Regions from separate parts of the Photobacterium sp. DNB23_23_1 genome, predicted to be linked through region 4. Evidence: riboswitches for the same ligand, from Rfam matches in the RefSeq annotation. Region 4 holds a riboswitch; each other region holds the start of a gene.
What was found. Region 4 has a riboswitch for lysine ahead of ACVA53_RS19945 (Na+/H+ antiporter NhaC family protein). Riboswitches for the same ligand answer to the same signal wherever they lie in the genome.
Positions count from the first base shown of each region.

Region 1: linked by a shared signal. The riboswitch ahead of lysC (lysine-sensitive aspartokinase 3) and the one ahead of ACVA53_RS19945 (Na+/H+ antiporter NhaC family protein) in region 4 are both predicted to bind lysine.
Region 2: linked by a shared signal. The riboswitch ahead of ACVA53_RS07650 (Na+/H+ antiporter NhaC family protein) and the one ahead of ACVA53_RS19945 (Na+/H+ antiporter NhaC family protein) in region 4 are both predicted to bind lysine.
Region 3: linked by a shared signal. The riboswitch ahead of ACVA53_RS00970 (Na+/H+ antiporter NhaC family protein) and the one ahead of ACVA53_RS19945 (Na+/H+ antiporter NhaC family protein) in region 4 are both predicted to bind lysine.

Region 1 is NZ_JBNNXT010000009.1:7,579-9,782, reverse strand. Features, by position in the region: gene ACVA53_RS07870 (pyridoxal-phosphate-dependent aminotransferase family protein) at 1-677, opposite strand, end outside; lysine riboswitch at 932-1,118, shown strand; gene lysC (lysine-sensitive aspartokinase 3) at 1,227-2,204, shown strand, end outside.
Region 2 is NZ_JBNNXT010000008.1:126,596-128,799, forward strand. Features, by position in the region: gene ACVA53_RS07650 (Na+/H+ antiporter NhaC family protein) at 1-1,236, opposite strand, end outside; lysine riboswitch at 1,336-1,519, opposite strand; gene ACVA53_RS07655 (H-NS family histone-like protein) at 1,890-2,204, shown strand, end outside.
Region 3 is NZ_JBNNXT010000001.1:236,950-239,153, forward strand. Features, by position in the region: gene ACVA53_RS00970 (Na+/H+ antiporter NhaC family protein) at 1-717, opposite strand, end outside; lysine riboswitch at 801-972, opposite strand; gene ACVA53_RS00975 (BCCT family transporter) at 1,220-2,204, shown strand, end outside.
Region 4 is NZ_JBNNXT010000040.1:12,601-14,804, forward strand. Features, by position in the region: gene ACVA53_RS19935 (ROK family protein) at 1-117, shown strand, start outside; gene cspE (transcription antiterminator/RNA stability regulator CspE) at 396-605, shown strand; lysine riboswitch at 1,011-1,187, shown strand; gene ACVA53_RS19945 (Na+/H+ antiporter NhaC family protein) at 1,343-2,204, shown strand, end outside.

The sequences.
Region 1 (2,204 bases), on a different contig from region 4:
ACGGGCGCTTGACGGCTCTGGATCTTATCGATGGCTTTTTCAGAGAACGTTAATGGTGACAAGCCCGGAACACAAGACAGGCACTTTTGACTACCAGAATACACCGCATCAAGTTGCCATTCATCCACCAGCAAAGGGACGCCCCCGAGCGATGTCACGGCATCGACAATTGTCAGGCAGTTATGCTCACGGGCCAACTTGGCAATAGCTTCCGCATCGCTCAGCGCACCAGTTGAGGTTTCGGCATGAACAAAGGCCACGATTTTGGCATCTGGATGGCTCTCGAGCGCCAAGGCAACCAAGGTCGGGTCTACCGGCTCGCCCCAGTTGTTATCCACCATCACCGCCACGCCACCGCAGCGCTCGACATTCTCGCGCATCCGATCGCCAAACACGCCATTGCGACAGACAATCACTTTATCACCCGGTTCAACCAAGTTAACAAAGCAGGCTTCCATACCGGCGCTCCCTGGCGCAGAAACCGCAATCGTGAAGGTGTTTTGAGTCTGGAAAGCGTATTGCAGTAACTGTTTGAGTTCATCCATCATGCCGATGAATAGTGGGTCTAGGTGGCCAATCGTCGGGCGGCTAAGGGCCTGCAGCACCTGCGGGTAAATATCCGATGGACCGGGTCCCATGAGGGTACGCTGTGGTGGGTAAAAGCTACCAATCGTCATTCTTATTTTCCTCCCTGGCGGTAAGAGTGGCATTTGCCTCGTTATTGTAAGGTACTGATTGACTATATCAGTATTAGACTAATTATGCTTATCTCAAATCATTTCCCCCTTCCGGTATATAGAGCCCTCCCTATTTGTGACAATTTCTTGCAAATTTTATGCATATTTTATTCTTACCCAATTGACAACCGACTAGGAAATCCGGTTCAATATAGATCGTTTTTTGTTCATCCTGAGAAAGGCTTTTCTCAGGTGAAGACAGAAGAGGAGCGTTACCCAGGTATCTAGATTGCGGGGCCCCACCCCAAAGCAGTCTTGAGAGGGGGAGTAACGCCGAGATACAACATGACAGGGGGCATGGTGTATCGGCTACGAAGGTTGAATCCTTCTGGCTGTCATCTATTCATCGTGGTAATGAATAGATGGGGAGCTTCTGGTTGTTGTACCGGTTTACATCTTACCTTTTTGCTCTCCTGACTTATTGTCGGGATTACCATCCCGATCCCCCTGTTAATTGCGTTTATACTCTTTAATTCTGGGAGACTCGTTGTGAGCTTTGTTGAAAATAACTTTACTATTCCTCCACCGATAACCGTAGCGAAATTTGGCGGTACTAGCGTAGCCGATCATGCCGCCATGAGCCGAAGTGCCACGATCATCAAGGATAACCCTGCTGCCAAAGTAGTGTTGATCAGTGCCTGCTCCGGTGTTACCAACCTGTTAGTTGAACTTGCAAATGGAATTGCCAATAACGAACAGCGATCCCAGCGGCTACAGCAATTGAAATCGATACACCAAAACATTATCGACAAACTGGCTCACCCTGAAGCCGTTGCTGACCACATAGAACAATTAATCAATACTGTGGCAAACCTTGCAGAGCAGGCTATTGACGCGCCTTCAACTAAGCTGACCGATCAGCTGGTTGCCCATGGCGAGTTGTTGTCGACCCACCTGTTCAGCCAGATTCTCAACGAAATGGGGGCTTCAGCCCTGCGTTTCGATATCCGTTCAGTTATGCGCACTGACGGCCAGCATGGTAAAGCCGTTCCGGATATTGATGCTATCCATCAGCTTGCCGATGAACAGCTTCAGCCACTGCTAGCTAGCGATACGATTATCGTATCCCAAGGCTTCATTGGCTCTGACAGTGATGGGCAAACGACGACTTTAGGCCGCGGCGGTAGTGATTACAGTGCCGCTTTAGTCGCCGAAGCTATCAGCGCGGGCACTCTGGAAATCTGGACCGATGTACCGGGTATGTACTCCACAGATCCGCGTATCACTGCTAATGCCAAGCCAATCAGCGAGATAAGCTTTAGCGAAGCCTCTGAAATGGCTAATTTCGGGGCAAAAATTCTCCATCCGTCGACCCTGTTGCCAGCAGTCCGCCAGCAGATCCCTGTCTTTATCGGTTCATCAAAAGCACCGGAACAAGGTGGTACCTGGATCCGCCAACAGGTCAGCGAACCACCAAAATTCAGAGCTTTGGCACTGCGCTGTAATCAAACCATGGTGACGCTAACG
Region 2 (2,204 bases), on a different contig from region 4:
ACCCCAAGAGGTACCGGTTGAGAATGCCATCAGGCCTGCAAGCAAGAACAGAATAGCAGGCAACAGCATCGGGCTGATATTCCCTTCCACCATTGTCGACAGGTATTTACCGGTCGCCATATCGCTGATCACCGAACCGATGCTCCACGCAAACAGCAGGATTAAAATCGCGCCTAACATAGACTTAGCACCGATCCACAACGTAGACGACACATCAGCCGCCGGGATACGCTGGCGGATTACAGGAATAAGCGCAGCAACAAAACCCACAAGGCCACCGTAGACCAGAGACATACCCACATCGGTATTCTCAAAGGCGCCTAATACATTAAACGCAAGGCCGTCAGCTGCCAGCGCTTGGTAACCCGTAAAGATCATAAAGAAGAAAGTCGCCACAATCAGCATCACGATTGGCATGATAAGATCGGCAACACGACCATTTTTGCTTTCTTCAATTTCAAGTTCATCATTCAGATCTTTGGCACGGCTGTCGTCATCACCTTCGTCAAAACCGCGGCAGTGACTGGCTTCTAGCTCGTGTTTTTTCATCGGGCCAACATCAATTTGGAACCACGCCACCACGAATACCATCAGCAGGGCAAACACTGCATAGAAATTCATTGGTGCCAGCTGCACGAATGCACCCAACGGAGTATATTCCGTCACACCATGCGATGCCAAAATACCGCCAATCAAAGTGATAATATAGGCACCCCAGCTAGAAGCAGGCATGAGCACACACATTGGCGCAGCTGTTGAGTCAAGGATATAGGCCAGCTTAGCGCGGGAAACATAGAAACGATCTGTCACTGGACGTGAGATCGAACCAACGGCCAAACTATTGAAGTAATCATCAACAAAAATAAACACACCCAAGAAAGCAGCTAGCAGTTTAGCACCACGCTTGCTCTTGATTTTAGTTTGTGCCCATTCAGCAAATGCACGGGTACCGCCAGAAAGTGTTAGCAATGCTGTGGTCATACCCAGCAAAATAAGGAAGGCGACAATACTCATGTTCCAGCTGTTAATGGCACCGTCATCAATAAACAGCCCTTTAACCGTGGTTCCAATATAGTTTGCGGTGCCACCTACCGAAAAATCAGTCAGCAGGAATGCGCCCAACAGGACACCAACACCCAAAGAAACTAAAACGCGTCGTGTAAGGATTGCCAAACCCAATGCAACCAAAGGTGGCAACAATGACATGGCGGAATGGGAAAAATCTACAATATTCATGATCTCGACTACAACCGATCCTGGTTGGAGATCTACTGTTTAACACGACATCTTGTCGTGTATAGAAGAGCATAAGGAAGGGATAAGGCCCTTTTCCGACTCCACAGTAGCGCTCCATAGTTAATGTAATTATATACTATGGCAGTGTTATCCCTATTCGGTGACAACCCCAGCAAGTTGGCTTGATAATCCGAGCTTGCTTCGGCAACGGCTCCTTTCGTAAATCCTCATCGGTATCACCCTACGATTTACTACTAATAGACGATGCACCTCTACCCTTAGTCTAGGTTTGGTCAATTCTACGGAATAGACATTCAAATGCAACCAGTTAACGTGAAAAAAATGACACAAATAGTGAATAGTCTTGCCGCAAAGAACAAGAATTAGACAGTTAAAAGCAATTTTTCATACCCATTGCATATGAAATTGATGGCAATTATTTAACCGTCCCTGTTGATTGTGGATAAGAATATTTACTCATCTCGACCATTACAATCTATTACAAATGAGAAATGAACCCAGTAAATTGCAAAAAAATAAATAAACACTTCATTTTTTAATTGGCATCGCCGTATTAAAAGTATTATTATTGCAATTATTGAATTGTCACTGCTATTATTAATTTATAGTTTTAGACCTACAGGAAATAAAAAATGTCTGATGCAATGAAAGCGCTACTTAACCTTCGCAGCCTTCGCGCTCTTTCTCGTGAATATTCTCTTGAGCAACTACAGGAAGCGCTAGAAAAACTTCAAACTGTTGTTACTGAGCGTGAAGAGTCTGAAGCTGAAGAAATCGCTAAAGAAAAAGAACGTACAGAAAAACTAGCTCAATACCGTGAAATGCTTCTTGCTGACGGCATTGACCCAGAAGAGCTTCTAGCAACTCTAAATAAAGCTCCTAAAGCGAAACGTGCACAGCGTCCAGCTAAATACCGCTTCATCGATGAAAACGGTGACGAGAAAACT
Region 3 (2,204 bases), on a different contig from region 4:
TTCTAGTGCCCATTTTTCATGCTTACGCATTGGGCCGATATCAAGTTGGAAGGCAATAACGCACAGTACCATGACCAAGGTGAATACCGCATACAGGTTCATTGGCATCATCTCGACAAAGGCTGAGATAGGGCTCTGATCTGTCACACCGTGTGCCATCATGATGCCGCCAACGAGGGCGATGATATAGGCACCCCATGACGAGATAGGCATCAGTACACAAACCGGTGCTGCGGTTGAATCAAGCAGGTAGGCCAGTTTTGCTCGAGAGATATTGAAACGGTCGGTTACCGGACGGCAGATGGCACCTACAGATAGGCTGTGGAAGAAGTCATCAATGAAGAAGATAAAGACCATCAGGCCGGTTAGTGACTTGGCACTGCGGCGATCTTTACAGCGTACTGCTGCCCAGTCGGCAAATGCTTGCGTTGCACCGGAGACACTCATCAGGCTGATCAGTGCACCAAGCAGTAACATGAAGATGATCATGTTAACGTTGTCACCGTTGAGTGCATCATCAACCCAGACAATCGCCAGTATCTTTGCAACTAGGTACTGCAGTGACTCTAATGGTGAGTATTGGTTTAGCATCATGGCACCGGCAAAGATACCTGAGCCAAGGGAAAGCAAAACCCGCCTGGTAGTGACTGCTAGGATAACAGCCAGCATGGCTGGGACAACGGACATTAGTGAGTCCGAAAAATCTACAAGGTTCATGATCTCATCACACCTACAACTTAAAGGTGGAGATCTACCGAAAGGAAGTGTAACTAAGACGCAGAAAGGTATGACTTGTTACCCCCTCAGGTAGCGCTCCATAGGTCAAAACTATGGCAGTTCTGTGCCTATTCGACACAGACCCAGCGACTGAAGTTGATGACTGCAGTCACTTCGGCGCTGACTCCTTTCTCCGGCTTCACAGGTATCACCCTCTGCTCGGTTACTGTTAGGCAGCGCGCCTCTACTGATTTAGGGATTATCGCCGTCAATCCTACTGGTTTTCGGCGATAAGGCTGACATTATATACGGCTGAATAATTATGTCAGCTAATAATCAGCTTTTTTCATCGTGTTCATTAGAATCTTGGTTTGTACAGTTAGCCCCTTTTCTCTGATTATCTTACTTACCCATATCTGGGTTTATATTTTAAGGAGCTACCGTGTTTTCTCGTAAACACTTTGAATTGATCGACAAACCGACGTTCTTCGGGGCGCTGGGCATGTTGATCTCGGTTGTGGTGCCCTTGCTGCTGTTTCCAGTGCAAGGTGCGGAATGGATTGCTATTGCCAAAACCTTTATGACCGACAAACTCGGTTTTCTTTATTTGTCGCTCGGTGTCGCTGCTTTTTTCTTTATGATCTACATCGTTTTTTCTGACATCGGCCAAATCAAGCTGGGTGATCCTGATGAAAAGCCCGAATTTACCACGGCTTCCTGGGCAGCGATGCTGTTCTGTGGCGGTATCGGTGCCAGTATCCTGTACTGGGGGACGATTGAGTGGGCTTATTATTATCAAGCTCCGCCGTTTCAGCTTGAACCGGGTAGTGAAGAGGCGGTGCGCTGGGCAGCAACTTATGGCTTATTCCATTGGGGACCGATAGCTTGGTCTATCTACTTGGTTCCAGCTTTGCCAATTGCGTATTTCTTTTATGTTCGTAAGCAACCTGTGTTAAAGGTATCTGCGGCTTTGATGCCGGTCATTGGTGAAGCCCGCAGCTATGGTTGGCTGGGTAAGGTCATTGACGTGCTGTTTATCTTTGGTCTTCTCGGTGGTGGTGCGACAACGCTAGGCCTTGCTGCCCCATTGATCACCGAAGGTGCCAACTACTTGTTTGGCGTACCAAAAGACACAGAGACTCAGATTATTGTGTTGATGCTCTGTACTGCGATCTTTGCATACTCGGCCTATGCCGGGATGGAAAAAGGGATCAAGTTCCTCAGTAATGTCAACTTCTGGGGAGCACTGGGTTTATTGGCCTTTGTGCTGATTTCCGGCCCAACCATTTTCATGCTGGAAACTGGGCTCGATTCACTGGGCCGTATGCTGTCGAATTTCTTTGTGATGGCAACATGGGCCGAGCCGTTCGGCGGCTATGGCTCGTTTGAGAATACCCATTTCCCACAGGACTGGACCATTTTCTACTGGGCGTGGTGGTTGGTGTTTGCACCGAGCATGGGGTTGTTTGTTGCGAGGATCTCCCGTG
Region 4 (2,204 bases):
ACCGTTTTGCCAAAGTATGTCTTCGGAGGTAAGTGCAACACGCTTGTGTTACCCGCTAAGCTGGGTGATGACTGCGGGATATACGGTGCTGTGAAGGTTGGCAGTCAATGTAGCTAACGCTATTTATACGTCATGGATCTTGGCTGAGGAAAAAAAATGCATTTTTTTAAAAATAATGCTGTACATAAAGCGCCCAGCTGTTAATATCCCTCTCGTTCTTAGAACAAAGAGTTATTCAATGCAACATCAAGTACAAGTTAAACCTTTAGCTACTTTTACGTTATCGTACTGTATCTCACTGTTTCCCTTAGATTGAACGTAACATTAAATAATTCAGTAACCAATCATATCGCATACTGCGATTAGTTTATTAATGAATTTATAAGGGGCAGTCTATGTCTAAGTCAACTGGTATCGTTAAGTGGTTCAACGAAGAGAAAGGTTTCGGTTTCATCACTCAAGAAAACGGCGGTGCTGATGTATTCGTACACTTCCGCGCTATCGCTTCTGAAGGTTTCAAGACTCTTGCTGAAGGTCAAAAAGTTTCTTTTGACGTAGAACAAGGTCAAAAAGGCCCACAAGCTGCAAACGTTGTAGCTCTGTAAGCCGAAACTTACTTTGTGATAAAATGCTGGCTTAGGCCGGCATTTTTTATGTCTGTCATATCTGTTGCATTTTTCCTCCAATACCTGCTGTTATGTCCCCTTGTTGCGTAAATATGCAACCAACTCTTTTTCGGTAATACTTCTCTGTTTCTGTAATCAAACCCAATTTAAATCACCACATCTCGATACTCGGTCTACTTTTATGTGAAATGACTGGGGTAGGGGAAAGGGTGAGCACTCTGGTTGTTTCCCCTGCAGTTCAATGCTTTTCCAGTGATTGATAATGTTAAATTAATGTTTTAAGAAATAATTTTCGTGATCTTTGTCACGTTACGTGGCCAATTCAGTTTGGTTTGGCCAGATTTGTGTTTTATTCAATATAGAGTGAGAAGTTATTCAGTCTTACTCGTTAGTAGAGGCGCATTGCCTAACAGTAGTTTAGTGAAGGTCGACAGCCAGAGAAGCTAAATGAAAGGAGCCAATGCCGAAGCAGTACCGGTCGTCAGCCATGCTGCTGGGGTTGTTCTTAATAGGAACAGCACTGTCATCCAGACCCTGTCTGGATGGGGAGCTACCGCAATTTTTGTCATCGAACAGGTAAGTTCGTCTACCTATTTCGTACAGCCTTTGTCTGCTCGCGCGTTTCTATACTCCCCCCTCTTAAATACTCAAGTCACTCCAGGCTGCTTGAAGTCGCTTGGGTATATACCTTTTTGTTTTTTAGGAGAAGTCTACGAATGGCTGATTACGGATTGTTGTCCATCGTACCCGCGGTGCTGGCATTGATACTCGCCTTTACCACTCGGCATGTTGTTTTAGCCCTTGGGGTTGCAGTGATCAGCGGCATGCTGATCTTAACCAAGGGTCATCCAGTCGATACAGCGTTGATGTTCCTGTCTGAAGGGCCATTTATTCAGCTAGCCTCGGGTAGCAACGCACAGATCATTATTGTTATTACTATCATTTCGGGCTTTATCTATCTGGTTGAACAAAGTGGCGGTATGGCGGCGTTTTCGTCCATGGCTACTCGCTATGTGTCATCGCCATTGAAAGCCCAGCTAGCCACTTGGGCAACTGGGATCGGTATCTTTTTTACTGATTCGGGAAACTCGTTGATCCTTGGCCCGATGTTCGCGCCAATCTACCAGAAGCTCAAATTGAGCAAAGAAAAACTGGCGTTCATTATCGACTCGACCTCATCACCGGTCTGTGTGCTGATCCCGATTATCAGCTGGGGGGTCTATTCGCAGGGGTTGATTGAAAATGCGTTTGATAATATGGGTCAGCAAGTCGATGGTTTTACTACTTTCCTCCAAGTTATCCCTTACCAACTCTATGCGTTGCTGACACTGTTTAGTGTGCCTGTGTATGCGGTGCTGAAAAAAGATTGGGGCCCGATGGCTGAAGCGGAACACCAAGCTCGTCAGCAGGCAGAAGTGAGTGAGCCGTCATCAGATCAAACGCAACTGGCTAAATCTGGCCGAATTTCACTGATAGTCTTGCCTCTGACGGTGTTGTTTGGCTCACTGATTGCCCTATTTACTTACAATTACCATCTGCATGGCACAATCAATGGTCCGGTGATCCGTACATCACTGG